One region of the Bacillus sp. DX3.1 genome, then DNA from elsewhere that is predicted to be linked to it. Evidence: riboswitches for the same ligand, from Rfam matches in the RefSeq annotation. Region 1 holds a riboswitch; each other region holds the start of a gene.
What was found. A riboswitch is a leader RNA that binds a small molecule or an ion and turns the genes downstream of it on or off. The one in region 1 is predicted to bind thiamine pyrophosphate.

Region 1 (4,601 bases):
TCATCAGCATAACGTCAATTGGGGGAGCTGTAGGCTGTAGATGGAAGACGAATACGAGTATCGCCATACCAACACCGCCCATTACTCCTAGGCCAACACCACCAAGACGTGCACCGATAAAAATACAGAGTAGTAAGGTGATAAATTGTAGCCAAAACATGATAAAATACCTCCAAAATCCATATGGTAAGATATTTTTGAATAATTTAATTTGAATGATGATTATTAAATTAAACAAATGAAAGCTTTGTATATAAACCTTTTTTATTATATAACACATAAAAAGTAACATTCACTATATTTAGTGAAATTATTTTGACAGAATAATCATTAAAATTTAATGTTTTTTATATAAAGATATAATAAAAAACAAAATGAAGATGATGTGTAACTTATTCATCACGGAAGAGCAATTTCTGAAAAGTGAGGGAACGGAGCGATAGAGGCTAAGAGGGGGAACAGCTAGTCGGTGACTGGATAGTAGGGTGTATGTGCAAATAATCTCCTTTCTATGGTTCATATATAGAAAGGAGATTAAGAGAAATATGAGTTAGAAAAAACATAGAACTATATAAATCCATTTTGATTTTTCGACATATAGCCGCGGTTATGGATAACAAAAGGTGACCTGCACTCGTTTTCTCTCTTTGTTTTCACTTCGCATGGGGCAGGAAAAGGATCTGACCGCTTCTATGCATGACTGGATGCTCTCTCCCACCTAAAAAGAAGGGGTTTATGTCGGTTTTTTAATTTGTATTTATATAGATAGACGCCATATTTCGTATTTTAAATAGAATAAGATAAATCATTTTGGTCTTTAACAGTACTCCAACAGAAGTCCCCTTCTTCAAACGGCCCGTTAGAATGTTAAGGAGGGGTCATTCACAAAAAGGAGACAAGAAACACCTTATTTGTTTGTTTGAAAAAATAAATCATGCTACAATGAAAACAAATTAAGAACGGGGAGCCAATTGGCTGAGAGGATGCAAGAATGCATCGACCCTCAACCTGATCTGGATAATGCCAGCGTAGGGAGTTACTTAAAGTGATGTAAGCAAACGTTATTGTGTAATAACTTGCATACAAGGCTTTCCTACGTAATCGTAGGAAAGCCTTTTCTTTTTACTAAACATATTTTGCAAGGGGGATTTTAGTATGTCACAACAAGTTACGATTTCATTTTCAGTAGTACCACAAGCAAAAACGAAAGATCTATATGCCGTTGTTGATAAAGCAATTGAAGTTGTACAACAATCTGGTGTGCGCTACGAAGTGGGAGCTATGGAAACAACGCTGGAAGGAGAATTAGACGTACTTCTTGACGTAATTAAACGTGCACAACAAGCTTGCGTCGATGCTGGAGCAGAAGAAGTTATTACTTCTATTAAAATTCACTATCGTCCAAGTACTGGTGTATCAATTGATGAAAAAGTTTGGAAGTACCGTGATGAATATGCAAAACCAGAAGCGATCTAACATAACAATTACAACGATTTGGATTATCCTTCTCATTGCTATATGGGAAGGATCTGTTTCATTATTTAAAATTGAACCATGGATTTTACCAAAGCCTTCTGCAATTGTACAAGAGCTTATTGCGATGAAAGATTTATTATTACCAAATACGGTGCAAACACTGCAAGAAGTCGTAATAGGATTGTTTTTTGCGATTCTACTTGGAACGAGTATTGCAATTATTATGGATGTTATTCCGCTGTTTCGCATTTTAATTAATCCGTTACTCGTTATTTCGCAAACGATTCCGATTGTTGTGCTTGCACCTTTGTTTATTATTTGGTTCGGATATGGAATGCTGCCAAAGGTGATGGTCGTTATTCTTGTCTGTTTCTTTCCGATTGCTCTTAGTATTTTAGAAGGCTTTCAAACAGTTGATAAAAACATGCTCAAGCTATTACAGACAATGCGTGCGACAAAATGGCAAGTGTATCAAAAGGTGAAATTTCCAGCGGTGCTCCCATACTTTTTCTCTGGGCTAAAAATTGCCGTTACATATAGCGTGATGGGAGCAATTATTGGAGAATGGCTTGGGGCGAGTGAAGGGTTAGGCGTTATGCTGACACGTGCAACGAAATCCTTTTTAACAGCTCGTGTATTTGGCATTGCAACCATTATCGTAATGGTGACATTGCTCTTGTATTCTATCGTAGAATTTATGGCAAGACTAACAGCACCATGGATATACAGAAGGGACGATAAAAAATGAAAAAAGGCTTAAAAGTCATGCTCGCAGCTTTATTAGCAGTTGGCGTGGTGGGTTGTTCTACAGCGAAGAAAGAAGAGAGTGCAGATAAAGAGAAGAAAGTAAAAGTTGTCTTGGATTGGTTTCCAAATACAAACCATACTGGTTTATATGTAGCGAAGACGAAAGATTATTATAAAAAACAAGGTTTAGATGTGGAAATCATTCAGCCAGGAGATAACGTGTCTGCGGAACAAATGATTGCATCAGGAAAAGCAGATTTCGGTGTGAGCTATCAAGAAAACGTAACATCTGCTCGCGTTGAAGGGATTCCAGTTGTTTCAATTGGAGCAATTATTCAGCATAATACATCTGCTTTCGCTTCACTTAAAAAAGATAATATTACCTCTCCAAAAGATTTCGAAGGTAAACGTTACGGCGGTTGGGGTGCACCAGCGGAAGAAGCAACGTTAAAAACAATTATGAATAAACATAATGCTGATTTTAATAAAGTAGAGAAGATCGTTCTTGGACAAACCGATTTCTTTAAATCAATCGGGCGCGATGCAGACTTTGAATGGATTTATTATGGCTGGGACGGCATTGAAGCAAAACGCCAAGGAAAAGAATTAAATACAGTGATGGTAAAAGATTTAGATCCAGCACTGGATTTTTATAGTCCTGTAATTATTACGAGTGAAAAACATACAAAACAAGATAAAGATTTTGTGAAAAAATTCATGACTGCAACAGCAGAAGGGTATAACTTTGCAATTAAAGAGCCGAAAGAATCAGCTGACATTTTAATTAAAAATGTACCAGATATTAATAAAGAGTTAGTACAAGAGAGTCAAAAATGGTTAAGTACGAAGTATCAAGACGATGCGAAAGCATGGGGAGTACAGAAGGAAGAGGTTTGGACGAACTACATGAATTTCTTACATGATAATAAAGTTATTAAAAAGAAAATTGATGTAAACGCGGCCTTTACAAATGAATTCCTTCCAAGTGAAAAATGAGTGGATTACAAATAAAAGACGTTGTAAAAGCATTTGATGGGAAAAATGTGCTAGAAAAGATTAGTGCTTCCATACAAGAAGGAGAATTTGTCTCATTTGTCGGACCGAGTGGCTGCGGAAAAAGTACGCTATTAAATATGATTGCCAGTATTGAAGAGATGACTAGCGGTGAAGTGGTTTATAACGATGTGCCTGTTAAAAAGCAGGATATCGTAAGCTATATGCCGCAGCAAGATCTTCTCTTGCCGTGGCGCTCTGCCTTGCAAAATATTGTTCTTCCCCTAGAGATTGATGGAAAGGCAAAGAAAGAGCGGTTCGCAGAAGGAATGGAAGCATTGAAGCAGTTCGGTCTTTCTGAATATGCGAACCATTATCCAGATGCGCTATCAGGTGGCATGCGTCAGCGTATTAGTTTCTTGCGTACCTACTTATGTGAAAAGCCTATTATGCTGCTTGATGAACCGTTTGGTAAGCTAGATGCATTTACAAAAATGGAGGTGCATCGCTGGCTGCTAGATTCATGGCATCAAGAAAAACAAACGATCATTATGGTAACGCATGACTTAGATGAAGCGATTTTATTATCTGATCGCGTGTTTATTATGTCGCAACGACCAGCAACACTTGTAGGTGAAGTAAACGTAAACTTACCTCGTCCTCGTACGATGGATATGTTAACATCTCTTGAACTAAAAGAAGATAAAGCTGAAATTTTAGGGATATTAGCTCCTTATATGCGGAAGTAATGAAAGCCACTTAACAGTTTTTTGTATAATGACTGCTAAGTGGCTTTTTTCGTTTGGAAGAAATTTTTAAAGAAAAAGATTGAATGAAAGAGGAACAAAACAATTCATGACGAATAAAATATAAGAGCATGGAGCATGCTTATTATGAAACAATAATGATTTTTAAAGGAGTGAAAGGATAAGATGACTTTATCAACTGTTCTTCAAATGGTTTTAGCTTGATGCGGGAGAAGTCTGCCCATTTTTTAAGTTTAAGCCAAATTGAAGACAGCAGATAAAGAGCCTTAATCCTTTTTTACGATAATAAATTGTAATGGGTAAGGTGTGTTCGCCTTACCCATTTTTATGTATAAAATTAAATAACATCTTTATTTTTGCTGTTCTCTCTATTTGGCTTTTTATTTGAAGTAAAAAGGAGAGAATGAAATGAGTGTATTAACAGTAGAAAATCTTACGCATACGTACGGCGATAAAACCATTTTTTATAATGCTTGTTTTCGGTTATTAAAAGGGGAACATATTGGGCTTGTCGGAAGTAATGGAGCAGGGAAATCAACATTGCTTCGCCTTTTAACAGGAGAAATTTTACCGGATGCGGGGAAAATTGAATGGTTCCCACATGTGAAAATTGGCTTT
Region 2 (4,601 bases), 1.2 Mb from region 1:
GCTTGCATACAATTACTTACTATATAAATACAAATTAAAAAACCGATATAAAACCCTTCTTTTTAGGTGAGAGAGAGCATCCGTTCATGCATAGAAGCGGCCAGATCCTTTTCCTGCCCAGACATAGTGAAAACAAAGAGAGAAAACGAGTGCAGGTCACCTTTTGTTATCTATAGCCGCGGCTATATGTCGAAAAATCAAAATGGATTTATATAGATCCCTTTTCTTCCTATCTTTTTACAACCCGATAAAGTGAAACTTCCATTTGTAAAAATCACTGATAAATCCCTTTAATATTTTGGTATCAATAACCAATTTATGGGTTATTCTAATAAAAACTATTTAGATCCGTATCCTGATATAGTGGAGGTATGTATGATGTATTATGTGAAATTAATTAAGGGACAATCTTTCTATGCCTTTGATCATCGTTTCTTATTACATCAAGAGGAACAAGTTACACAAAAAATTTTTAAATACCTGTGCAAAAATGATTTTTTTGAAGTACGCAAAGACGAGAGCTCTCCCATTATAAAAAAGAACAAGGAAAATAGGCATTCGTCGTCTAGTCAAACATTTGTGTGAATGAGGTCATATGTAATACAAAAAAGGATAGATAAAGCTAATATTCTTTGCTTGTATCTATCCTTCTCTTTTACTGTATATATAATGTGTAACATTATATACCTTTAGTATTAAGTTAATTACCTATAACCTTGACTTTTGATAAAATATCTAGATTAACTTCCGTTTAACTACTTATGAGCAGTCATATCAGGACTACAACTATTTGACTGACATGACTTATTCAGCGAACACGCTGCACATTTTCCTTTTTTACTTCTCTTTACAAAATTGATTAACGTATATCCTGCATACCCAAAAATGACAGCTCCAATTACAATATTGACTATCATTATGATACATCTCCTTCTAGAATCCAAGTAAGGATCCGACTTGATATATAACGAACGTTAATACATAAGCAACAATAAGTGGATAAACAACAGAGAAAATTGTCCACTTTACAGATCCTGTTTCACGGCGAATAACGGCTACTGTCGCTAAACATGGAACGTATAACAAAATGAAGAACATGAACGCATATGCTGATAATGCAGTATAGTGCGTACCCATTACATTTCCTAATACATCTTCTTTAACAGCATAAATGATTGCCATTGTAGAAACGACAACTTCTTTTGCTAAAAATCCTGTTAATAATGACGCCGCTGCTTGCCATGTTCCAAAACCGAGCGGCGCTAAAATTGGTGCCACGAAACCACCAATCATCGCCAAGAAACTATCCCCCATATCTACGCCAAATCCCGATGGCCCCGCGTAGTTTAGTAGCCAAATGACGACAGAACCACCAAAGATAAACGTACCTGCTTTACGTACGAAACCTTTTCCTTTTTCCCAAGTACTAAGCCATAATGTTTTTGCTTGTGGCACACGGTAAGGTGGAAGCTCGATAACAAAAATAGATTTTTCTTCTTTTAAAACGGTAAGAGACATTACCTTTGTAACTAATAATGCGAGTACAATACCTGCAATGTATAAAGAGAACACGACCATCGCTTGACTATGAGGGAAAAAGACTCCCGCAAATAATGCATATACAGGTAACCGTGCCGAACAAGACATAAATGGTGTTACTAAAACGGTAAGTAATCTCTCTTTCTCTTGTTCAATTGTTCTCGCTGCCATAATCCCTGGTACGTTACAACCGAAACCTATGATCATCGGAATAAACGCTTTTCCATTTAAACCAAAGTACTCCATAATACGGTCCATTACAACGGCAATTCGTGCCATATAACCTGAGTCTTCTAATAACGAAATAAAGAAGAACAACGCAAAAATTTGTGGAACGAATACTAATACAGCCCCAACACCAGCAATAATCCCTTCTGTAACGAGAGCTTGAATAAACTCAGATGCTCCGATATTTGCAAGTCCTGCTGTGACCCAATCTGTGAACTGCCCACCGAGAAATCCATCAAGTATATCCGATAAAGGTGTCCCAATCCACGTAAACGTAACCTGAAAAATAAAAAACATAACTGCTAAAAAGATTGGAAGTCCTAAAACTTTATGTGTAATTAACTGATCAATTCTTTCAGAAAAAGGAATACTCCCTTCTTTTTCACGACGAATGACACTCGTTTTTAACTTTTCAATATACGCTGCACGTGCATTATAAATATACTGCTCCAACGTCACGTCAAGTTCTGCTTCTAGTGCCGATCGAATGGCTACCAGTTCTTTATAAGTAGACAATTGATTTAACTCTTGTTCTACCACTTCATTATTGCTTAAAAATTGAAGTGCAAGCCATCTTGGATGCTCATAATTTGCTTGCCCTAATATGTCTATTAATTGTGCAATGCCTGCATCTACGTTTTTACCGTAAGAAAGAATAAAAGTTTTTCCTTTCTTCTTCCCACTCTCATGAAGAGTAGCTAGTAATTCATCGCAGCCTTTTCCACTTCTCGCAACAACAGGAACGACTGTTACACCGAGCATTTCCGCTAGTTTTTTTGCATCAATTATAATCCCGCGCTGCTTCGCAACATCGACCATATTTAACCCGATAGAAAGTGGCTTACCAAATTCTAATAATTGCAGAGTCAAATGCATATTACGCTCAAATTGAGAAGAGTCTACAATATTTAGCATATGATTAAATTCTTCTGTTAATAGAAATTTGGTAACGACTCCTTCATCACGGGAAACTGGATTTAAGTCATATACGCCTGGTAAATCAATTAATGTTCCTTGCTTATCTTTTAACTTACCAACTTTCTTTTCTACCGTTACTCCGCTCCAGTTCCCTACATATTCATAGGAACCAGTAAGCGCATTAAATAATGATGTTTTTCCGGTATTCGGATTCCCTAGCAAAGCAACCTTATTCACGCTAATTCCACCTTTATCATTTTCGCGTCACAATGACGAATACTAATTAATTGTCCACGGCACTCTAATGTACAAGGGCCATTGAACATTGCCTTTTGTTTTATACGAAGCTCGCAACCCTCTGATAGGCCAAATGCAGCTAAACGTCTTTTCAATAATTTATCAAGCGCCTGTAAATTTTTCACTCGTACCTTTTCACCTATACTTATCTCAACTAAACTCATAATCTCCCCCCTCAAAAGAGAATGATAATTATTTTCAAAAAAATTGTATCATATTCTATTTATCAAGTACTATAGCTTTTCCCTTCATATTTATTAACATTTTCGTACAATTATATTTAAATACCTAAATGTCCATTTGTCATTCTCATCCATTTCCATTACAATGAACCTAACAAATAAAGAATCTCGTTATCACAGGGGGAGCCCCGTTGCTGAGAGGGAACACTTCGTTCCGACCCTTTGAACCTGTTAGTTAATGCTAACGTAGGAATTGTGCAAACGTTGAAATACATACCTCATCATTTTCTACATACGTATTTCATATCTCCCTATGGTAATTCTTCTTTTTTTGTGCAACTTGGATCTAGGGGGAATAACAACATGCGTAACACCAATTTACAAGCGATGATTGAATCTGCAATCCTTGCAGCCTTTGCCTTGATCATCGACATTTTACCACTATCGATTAAACTTCCAACAGGCGGTTCTATCTCATTTGCTATGATTCCTATTTTTATTATCGCTTACCGCTGGGGATTTAAAAAGGCTTTCTTAGGCGGCTTAATTTGGGGGCTACTACAAATCGTAGTCGGCGATGCTTATATTTTAACGCCTGTACAAGCGTTTATTGAGTACTTCATTGCATTTGCTTTTATCGGTTTTGCTGGTTTATTCTATCGTCCCATTCAAAAGGCACTTGCAAATCAGCAAAAAAATAATCAAGACGAATCTAACTTTGATAGTCGAAAAGACAAACCTATATCAGCGGGCAATCAAAGAAAAAAAGCTCTTGTATATATTATCATTGCTACATTTATCGGTAGCTTTGCACGCTATTTCTGTCATTTTATTGCTGGCGTTATCTTTTTTGGAAAATACGCACCGCCAGGACAATCCGCTGTCCTATATTCGTTAATCGTCAACGGTAGTACAATGCTTGCTTCTTTCGGGTTATGTACAGTGTTACTACTCCTTTTATTTACAACATCACCTCGCTTATTCAAAAGTATTGGTGCACATCATATGAATTCAAAAAAGAAGAGTGCCTAAATAGCACCCTTCTTTTTCACTAAATCAAACTATATTTTCAGAAACACTACATACATGTAAGTAAGACGAAAGACAATTCAATATAAGAAATGTACTCATCCTACTACAATAATACTCTTGCAATACGGAGAATTTTCAACCTATAAAATTGTATTTTCATATTTTCTGTTAATAGATTCACTGAGTTATGTCAATAATAAATATAATAAATGCACAAAAGAAAATAAATACCATTACACTTAGTAAATTGCTATTCACGGCTAATCTACTCCTTAAAAAACTCATTTTCTATTGAAATTATACGTTTGAAACATAAAGATAAGATAAAGATATTATCAAAAAAAATTAAAAAAAGTGTAGAATGTCCTTTCTACACTTTTTTCTGTAAATAAAAATAAAACAGCA
Region 3 (4,601 bases), 850 kb from region 1:
AAGTGGTGCAACAGTCAGTTGAGATTGAATTTTTTGTATGAGAATTTCTTGGGACTGGTCTAAGTTATCTTGAACAGTTGCTAATATATTTTCTTTCTTAGCGTAAGCCCCTACTTGAATCCCATCTACAATGACACGATAGATATTCGACTTTTTTGTTAGATTAAAAGCTCTAGCTAAACCATTTGCATGACCTTCTGCAACCTTTTGGCGCCAGTTTGCATCTTTTAAATTTGTAGCATCTTCTACGTTCGTGATGAATCCATTTTCTGTTAATAATGCTGGCATATAACTTTCGCGCAGCACATGAAAATCCGCCTTTTTTTTGCCTCTATCAAATAGTTCATTTATTTTTGTGATTTCTTCATGCAAGATATTTTGATAAGTTGCTGTTTGTGAAGAATCGGTAAGCCCATTATATATAAAATCTTCATATCCCTTTGCGCTATTACTATCCGCAGAATTTATGTGAATAGAGAGAAAATAATTTGCTTGCCAAGTATTTGCCGCATTTGTACGTTCAGTTAATGAAACAAATACATCAGTCTCACGGCTCATCTTCACATCAACGTTCTCATAATTATTTAGCAGTAGAGAACGAATGCGAAGAGCAATATCTAAAGTGAGATCTTTCTCTAATAATCCATTCCCTATTGCGCCGCTATCAGTACCGCCATGCCCAGGATCTAAATATAATTTAAACAAAGCTTGTCCTCCTTTAATGTTTTTATGCTATCTTATGTAATAATCAAAAAAAAGGAAATGGACAAACGTAGTTTAATAGAAAATTGATTTAATAGCCTAATATTACTTCTGATAATGAGCGATTATGTGAATGAAAAGTCCCTTCAGAGATTAAAATGTACCCTATAGAGTAGACACTAAAAAAGTCTCCCTATAGGGTTTTTGTATATAATTAAGAAAAACATAAAGACTGGGGAAATTTATGAGTAAAAAGGTTTTTACAGAGAAAGAAATTAAGCTGTTATCATCTAATCAATATGTTAAATCTGTCAGTTCAAAAAGTATCACATATACGGATAAATTTAAGCGTATATGTATTGAGGAAAAAGAGAAAGGCAAGTTTCCAAGACAAATCTTTGAAGAATGTGGGTTTGATGTAGAAATCTTAGGAATGGATAGAATTAAGGCAGCGAGTAAAAGATGGAAAAAGGCTTACAATGAAAATGGGATTAGCGGCCTACGTGACACTAGATTTGGAAATTCAAAGCGTTCTAGAGAAAGAGAACTGACTCTAGAGGAGAAAAACGCTCGCTTAGAAGCTCAAATTAACTTACTAAAGGCAGAAAATGAACTGTTAAAAAAGATTCGTTTGATAGAAAGGGGGCTAAAAAAGTAGTCCTTCTTTCTAGCCAAAAATATATCCTGATTTGTTCAGTGATAGAAACATATCAACTCAAACATATGGTGAAATACCTATGTGGAATAGCCGGTGTCTCAAGAAGCGGTTATTATAACTATTTCTCTGTGAAATCACAGGAACGAAGACATCAAAAAGATGAAAAGGATGAGGTAGTAAAAGGGCTCATCCTAAAAGCCTTCCATTTCAAAGGTCGTAAGAAAGGGGCTCGCCAAATCAAAATGACTTTGGCGGGTCAATTTCAGGTTGTCTACAATTTGAAACGTATACGACGAATCATGAAGAAATACGACATTATATGCCCAATTAGAAAGGCAAATCCTTATAGACGAATTAGGAAAGCTACAAAAGAACATCGAGTTGTGCCAAACCTATTGAATCGCCAATTTAAGCAAGGAATCCCTGGTAAAGTCCTCCTAACAGATATCACATATTTATTTTATGGAAAAGGTCAGAAAGCCTACTTATCAGTCATTAAAGATGGTTCAACTGATGAAATTTTAGCCCATCATATATCAGAACGTATGACTGTAAAATTAGCTACAGATACTCTTCTAAAGTTAAAAAGGAACAAAAACTTTCAGAAAGCCAAAGATGCCTTGATTCACTCAGATCAGGGAATTCAGTATACGCACCCTAATTTTCAAAAAGCAGTTAAGAAACTAGGATTACAACAATCCATGTCAAGAAGAGGAAACTGTTGGGATAACGCTCCCCAAGAATCTTTCTTTGGCCATCTTAAAGATGAAGCTTCTATTCAAGCATGTACAACTCTAGATGAATTAAAAAAAGAAATTAAACAATATATGATCTACTACAATTATTACAGATATCAATGGAATTTAAAAAAGATGACTCCTGTGCAATACAGAGATCATCTTCTTCAAGCTGCCTAGGCTTTTTTTAAATGTCCTTTACAAAGGGTACATTTTAGATCTGAAGGGACTTTTCTAGGTTTCTAGATATAGGGAATACTGTTAAGTGGTGTGTTGTGATTGAGTATTTCTTGTAACATCGCGACATCTTTTTGTATATGTCGGCCATTCGACAAAGAATATCGATTAACCAACGCATTTCAGTGATATTTGTTGAGGGATAAAATGGTTTAATCTCTTTGCATTTTTCAGATTATCATGTATGATGAGAAAGTATTGAAAATTAAATCAGTGATAAACTAGGGGTGCCCAAGCAAGCTGGGCTGAGAGAGAAGTGCGAGAACTTCTTAACCCTCTGGACCTGATCTGGCTCGTACCAGCGTAGGGAAGTTAACGGCTTTACATAACTATGTCTTTATGAGCCAGGTCCTTGTTTTACTATGGACCTGGCTCTTTTTATTTTGGCATGCGCTGGTCACTAGTTCTTATTCTCGTCCTTGTCACGTGTAAAGCAGAAGCGGCTCGATCAGAACAGGAGGGGGATGGAGCTTCAGCCGAAGAGGCGTAGTTTGCCTCAGCGGAAGAAGCGAAGCCACCGACTGTTCTAGCCGCTGGAGCTGGATCTCAAGAAAAGCCGAAGCGGCGAAATGTCGCTGAAGTGAGAATCGAATTGCCCAGAAGTTGGTTGGAGATTCTGAGCAAGTTAGATTTGCCTGAAATGATAAAGGGGAGGAAACACAAATTATGAAGCAATCTGTTTCAGCTGAGCAAATTGAATTGAAGTCGAGTTTACCAGGGAGTAAGAAAGTCTACGTAGAAGGCACGCGTGAAGGTATGAAAGTACCGATGCGTGAGATTGCACAAAGCGAAACAAACGGTGTGCCAAATCCGCCGATTCGCGTGTATGATACGAGTGGTCCTTATACAGATCCTGCATACAAAGTGGAGCTTGAGAAAGGAATTCCAACGCCTCGTCACGGGTGGATTGTTACGCGCGGAGATGTGGAGGAGTATGAAGGTCGTGAAGTGAAACCAGAAGATGATGGTGTGAAAGCTACATCAGAACATACACCTGTGTTCCCGCAAATGGATCGTAAACCACTTCGTGCGAAAGAAGGGGCAAATGTAACGCAAATGCATTATGCTCGCAAAGGCATCATTACGTCTGAGATGGAATATGTTGCGATTCGTGAAGGTGTAGAACCGGAGTTTGTTCGTAAAGAAATTGCAGAAGGTCGTGCTATTTTACCAACAAACATTAACCATCCAGAAGCAGAACCGATGATTATCGGCCGCAATTTCCACGTGAAAGTAAATGCGAATATCGGGAACTCTGCCGTATCTTCCTCTATTGCAGAAGAAGTAGAGAAGATGACATGGGCAACGCGCTGGGGCGCAGATACAATTATGGATTTATCTACAGGAAAAAACATTCATACAACGCGGGAATGGATTATTCGGAATGCACCTGTACCAGTTGGAACTGTACCGATCTATCAAGCGCTTGAAAAAGTGAATGGTATCGCTGAGAACTTAACGTGGGAAGTATACCGTGACACATTAATTGAACAAGCAGAGCAAGGTGTAGATTACTTTACGATTCATGCAGGTGTATTGCTTCGTTACATTCCAATTACAGCGAAACGTGTAACGGGAATTGTTTCACGCGGTGGCTCTATTATGGCGCAGTGGTGTTTATTCCATCATAAAGAAAACTTCCTATATACTCACTTTGAAGAAATTTGTGAAATTATGAAACAATATGATGTTTCCTTCTCTCTTGGAGATGGCTTACGTCCAGGTTCGATTGCGGATGCGAATGATGAAGCACAATTCTCTGAGCTTGAAACACTTGGGGAATTAACAAAAATCGCTTGGAAGCATGATGTTCAAGTCATGATTGAAGGACCAGGGCATGTACCAATGCACTTAATTAAAGAAAATATGGAGAAAGAAATTGATATTTGCCAAGGTGCACCGTTCTATACACTCGGACCATTAACAACGGATATTGCACCAGGTTATGATCATATTACATCTGCAATTGGAGCAGCGATGATCGGCTGGTTTGGTACAGCAATGCTGTGCTATGTAACACCGAAAGAGCATTTAGGCTTACCGAACAAAGATGATGTTCGCGAAGGCGTTATTACCTACAAAATTGCGGCGCATGCTGCTGACCTTGCAAAAGGGCATAAAACAGCACAACAACGCGACGATGCACTTTCAAAGGCACGCTTTGAATTCCGCTGGCGCGATCAATTTAATTTATCATTAGATCCTGAGAGAGCAATAGAGTATCACGATGAAACATTGCCAGCAGAAGGCGCAAAAACTGCGCATTT
Region 4 (4,601 bases), 340 kb from region 1:
TGCAATATCAATTCGATCGTTAATCACAAGTTTAGAAGCTGGAAAGCCCCCTTTTAAGAGACCCTCCACACCTTCATATAATTCTTTCGTACTTTTTTCACGCTCACGAATATGCAAATAATCAATCTCACTCTCAATTTGCATCGCTACATTCGCTAACTCTTTGAATGCCATCTGACCATTTGAGATAACATGGAGCTCGTCTTTCATATTCATTCGCCTACTTTAAAATGTTTTCAAATAATTCGTTTGCAGGAACATTCTCTTTTGTCATGCCTTTTTCTTTCAGCCATTTATTTTGTTTTTCCCACGACTCTTTTGTATCTGATAAAAATGGCTCATCTTTCGTTTCCATTTTTTCTAACAAAATTTTCATACTTTCTTTTTCAACTTCTGGAACAAGTGGGAAGTTTTCTTTTTCTTGATGATCTAATAAAATATTGAGTGCTTCATCTGGATTTTTCTTCATAAAGTCAAATCCTTTTTTTGCACCGCGTAAAAATGCTTGCAACGCTTCCTTATCCTTTTTCAATGTTTTATCACCTGTTACAAAAACAAGTTCATGATAATTTGGCACGCCATAGTCAGCTGGGTTAAAGTACGCTGGCTCATGACCTTGATGACGCATAACTGGAACTTCATGGTTAATGTATGCTCCTGTTACAGCATCTACTTTTTTCGTAATTAATGCTGGTACTAAATCAAACCCAACATCTACTACTTTCACATTGTTTGGATTACCACCATCTTCTTTTATCATCGTTTTCAAATACGCCTCACTTAAAGGTGTTCCAGAATAACCAACTGTTTTCCCTTCTAAATCTTTTGGTGAAGTAATCCCTGCTGATTTTAAAGATACAACGTGGTTTAATGGTGAGCGTACAACCGTACCAATTGATTTCACTGGAATTTGTTCATTTGCTTTTGCAATGACAACATCTGGTTGATAGTATAAACCAACTGTTACTTTTCCCGCCGCCGCTAACGTTAATGGATCTGTTGGGTTAGAAGGAAATTTGATATTGACCTTCACTCCTTCTTCTTTAAAGTATCCTTTTTCAATTGCTGTATAGATAAAGCTATGAACCGCATTTGGATACCAATCGAGCATAACTGTTACTTCTTTTTCAGCTTCTTTCTTCTCTGATGATGAATTACTAGAACATCCTGCAATCATTGCAACTAATAATGTAAACACAAAGATGCGTTTGAATAATTTCATGAATGTTTCCTCCAACTAATAAATTTCTTTTCTAATATAGAAACAAGTAACACAAAGAAAATAGCAAGCAATGATAACAATACAATCGGTGCAAATACGCCTGCTCCGTCTAACTGCGTCATCATTCGTTTACTAAAGTATCCAAGACCAGCTTGTGCACCAAGCCACTCACCGATCGCGGCACCAATTACACTAAGTGGCACCGCGATTTTTAAAGCCGAGAAAAAGTATGGGAGTGCAGATGGCAACTTTAACTTTAAAAATATATCTTTTTTCGTGGCACCGTATGTAACTAACAGCTCTTCCCATTCCTTTTTCGTACTACGCAGACCATCGTACGTATTTACTGCAATCGGGAAAAACGTAATCAAAACGGTAACAATTACTTTGCTCCAAATCGAATAACCAAACCACAAAACAAATAATGGCGCTAGCGCTGTAATTGGAATTGTTTGTGAAGCAACTAAAAGCGGATAAAACGCTCTCTCCATCCATGTACTCGCACTCATTACCATCGCTAATCCAACGCCTAACACGATAGAAATAACAACGCCTATCAATACTACGTATAGCGTCGCTGGTAAATGAACAGTCAGTAATATGTCACGTAAAGCCCACATTTTAGCTAGAATTGCAGTTGGAGATGGCAATATGTACATCTCATCTACAATCCTAGCTCCCACTTCCCAGCTAACAAGTAAAATGCTGCTCACAATCAGTGCAGGTAAAAATTCTGTAACACGTTTCATACGAACACCTGCCTTTGCAACATGCCAAGCAGCTCATCTTTTAAAGCTAATATTTCCGGCTTATACAAATCTTTTCTTGAACGATCAGCTCCAAGTGGAACAACACGCTCTGTCAAAGTTGTGATAGGTTGCTCCGTCACAACAAAAATTCGATTGGAAAGGTAAAGTGCTTCTTCCACATCATGCGTAATAAATAGAATTGTTTTTTGCCAATGTTTCCATTGTTCAAACAGCCATTCTTGCAATGTGGCCTTCGTTAATGCATCCAGTGCACTAAACGGCTCATCTAATAATAAAATTTCTCCGCCAGTTAATAGCGTTCTGATAAATGAAACACGCTGCCGCATACCACCTGATAAGTCCTTCGGATATTTTTTCTCATATCCTTGCAAACCAAATTGTTCTAAAAGCGCCTTTGCCTTTGTATGAGCTTCTTTTTTCTTTATCCCCTGACATTCTAGCGGCAGCGCTGCATTTTCAATAATGGTTCTCCATGGTAAAAGCATATCTTTTTGTGGCATATATCCTACAGGATGACTTGTTGTTTCTGTCAGTTGAATCGTTCCAGCCGTCGGTTCTTCTAATCCTGTAATAAGACGAAATAATGTACTTTTGCCACAGCCACTCGGTCCAATAATGCTAACAAACTCTTTTTCTTGTATGTTAGCATTAAGACTATTTATGATTGGCTTTTCATCATAATGAAAGGAAACATTATGAAACTGTAGTATGCTCTTGCTCCTCAAAACCCCACATCTCCTTACGATAGGCCATATCCCAGAATAAATATTCAAAGCGGCTGGAATATAAGAAAATCTCTTCTAAACGAGCTAGTTCTTGTTCAGATTTTCCAATAGCTAATTCATTTAATAAATCCATTAACCAAGTACAAAGGTTTCCGTACTCTTCTGAGCTATATCCTTGAATCCATTCGCCAAAAAATTCATGATCTCTCGCTCCTGGAATATCATTTAAACGCTTTCCAATTTCCCAATAGCTCCACATACATGGAAGTAATGCTGCAATTAATTCGGTAAGTGTACCATTTTGTGATACAGACATCATATAGTTCGTATATGCTAAATTTTTAGCAGATGGTTTCGCTTGTTCCATCTCTTGCACAGAAATATCGAGACGTTTTGCATACTGCTTATGAATGGTCATTTCTCCATTTAAAATACCATCTATTTGTTCAGCAAATTTCGCCATAACTTGTGGGCTCGTCGCTTTTACAACTCCAATTGCATATAGTTTTGCGTAATCTAGCAAATATAAATAATCTTGTATAATGTAGTATTGAAATTTATCTTTTTCTAACGTTCCATCCCCCATTCCAGTCACAAACGGATGATTATGACTTTTTTCCCAAACAGGCTGAACCATTTCATATAATCTCTCACAAAATTTCATTTGTATTTCCCCTTCCTTTATCTCTATTTATGTACATTGCAACTTCCATCAGCGGGCAGGTTTCCCCCTCTTTTCTCTAATTACTCATGACTTGGAGATGGAGATTTACTGCCCATTAGATCCGGAAAAATAAAAAAACCACTCCTAATATATAAGAAGTGGTTACAACAAATAAATGAGCATCTATTTGTCGTTCCACTTCCCTTCGCTAGTATTACCTAGATCAGGTCTGTAAGGGTTAAGGATTAATCCTCTCTCAGCATTCACAGCACCCCTAGTGGTTTTCTCTATAAAATTTTCAAATAAAAAAGCCCCGTTTCTTAACATAAAGAAACGGGGACCTAACATTCATGTCCAAGTTGCTTCCCTACGCTAGCATAATCTAGATCAGGTGAAAGGATTAAAGACTCTCGGTCTTACTCTCAGCCGGCAACACCAGCTCTCCTAGCACAATATTAAATTAACATAGTCAGTATAACACTGTCATCAATCATCAGCAACTGTTTTAAGCTACACGAATGGTTTATATGATATATAAATCCATTTTGATTTTTCGACATATAGCCGCGGCTACGGATAACAAAAGGTGACCTGCACTCGTTTTCTCTCTTTGTTTTCACTATGTCTGGGCAAGAAAAGGATCTGACCGCTTCTATGCATGAACGGATGCTCTCCCACCTAAAAAGAAAGGTTTTATGTCGGTTTTTTAATTTGTATTTATATACATAAAGAAATCCTCATGGCATGGCTCACCATTAATAGGTAAAAGCCTCTCTACTGATGAAAATCCCACTATATATTATTGTAAAAATAAATTGTATGTTTAGAAAACGCGAATATTTTTCATGCGTTTCCTAATTGTTATAAATCTGTTATCCTTTTAATATATTTCTATACAATTAAAAAAGGTTTTTAATCTTATTACATTGATGTAAACAACGCACAAATATTATATCTTTATACTATAATGAACAATGTAATAATACATCCTATGAGGGGGGTCCATTATTAGATGAAAATGAAAGCTACAGCTTTTACGGTGGCTACTGTTGCAGCGGCTTCCCTGCTTCCGTCCATGACTGAGATAGACATGCATACTGCAGCAGCCCAACAAAAGCCGACAGAAAAAATTGGATATGTAACAACAGAAACAGTAGAGTTATATCAAAATGCTGAAGTGAATGGTGATTCAATTGCCATTATTACATATAACACACCCG

Region 2: linked by a shared signal. The riboswitch ahead of thiT (energy-coupled thiamine transporter ThiT) and the one ahead of QRE67_RS02470 (MTH1187 family thiamine-binding protein) in region 1 are both predicted to bind thiamine pyrophosphate.
Region 3: linked by a shared signal. The riboswitch ahead of thiC (phosphomethylpyrimidine synthase ThiC) and the one ahead of QRE67_RS02470 (MTH1187 family thiamine-binding protein) in region 1 are both predicted to bind thiamine pyrophosphate.
Region 4: linked by a shared signal. The riboswitch ahead of tenA (thiaminase II) and the one ahead of QRE67_RS02470 (MTH1187 family thiamine-binding protein) in region 1 are both predicted to bind thiamine pyrophosphate.

The regions. Positions count from the first base shown of each region.
Region 1 covers NZ_CP128153.1:500,594-505,194, forward strand. Annotated here, with positions in the region: gene QRE67_RS02465 (anaerobic C4-dicarboxylate transporter family protein) at 1-160, opposite strand, end outside; TPP riboswitch at 951-1,054, shown strand; gene QRE67_RS02470 (MTH1187 family thiamine-binding protein) at 1,156-1,476, shown strand; gene QRE67_RS02475 (ABC transporter permease) at 1,448-2,224, shown strand; gene QRE67_RS02480 (ABC transporter substrate-binding protein) at 2,221-3,219, shown strand; gene QRE67_RS02485 (ABC transporter ATP-binding protein) at 3,216-3,965, shown strand; gene QRE67_RS02490 (ABC-F family ATP-binding cassette domain-containing protein) at 4,392-4,601, shown strand, end outside.
Region 2 covers NZ_CP128153.1:4,480,618-4,485,218, forward strand. Annotated here, with positions in the region: partial or broken gene QRE67_RS22505 (YqbF domain-containing protein) at 379-525, shown strand; gene QRE67_RS22510 (FeoB-associated Cys-rich membrane protein) at 756-917, opposite strand; gene feoB (ferrous iron transport protein B) at 934-2,922, opposite strand; gene QRE67_RS22520 (FeoA family protein) at 2,919-3,146, opposite strand; TPP riboswitch at 3,334-3,435, shown strand; gene thiT (energy-coupled thiamine transporter ThiT) at 3,528-4,196, shown strand; gene QRE67_RS22530 (sensor histidine kinase) at 4,567-4,601, opposite strand, start outside.
Region 3 covers NZ_CP128153.1:4,831,662-4,836,262, reverse strand. Annotated here, with positions in the region: partial or broken gene QRE67_RS24365 (N-acetylmuramoyl-L-alanine amidase family protein) at 28-705, opposite strand; one part of gene QRE67_RS24360 (IS3 family transposase) at 947-1,319, shown strand; one part of gene QRE67_RS24360 (IS3 family transposase) at 1,319-2,277, shown strand; TPP riboswitch at 2,548-2,661, shown strand; gene thiC (phosphomethylpyrimidine synthase ThiC) at 3,001-4,601, shown strand, end outside.
Region 4 covers NZ_CP128153.1:842,164-846,764, reverse strand. Annotated here, with positions in the region: gene tenI (thiazole tautomerase TenI) at 1-210, opposite strand, end outside; gene QRE67_RS04110 (ABC transporter substrate-binding protein) at 221-1,222, opposite strand; gene QRE67_RS04105 (ABC transporter permease) at 1,219-1,971, opposite strand; gene QRE67_RS04100 (ABC transporter ATP-binding protein) at 1,968-2,717, opposite strand; gene tenA (thiaminase II) at 2,686-3,381, opposite strand; TPP riboswitch at 3,565-3,667, opposite strand; TPP riboswitch at 3,729-3,837, opposite strand; gene QRE67_RS04090 (SH3 domain-containing protein) at 4,394-4,601, shown strand, end outside.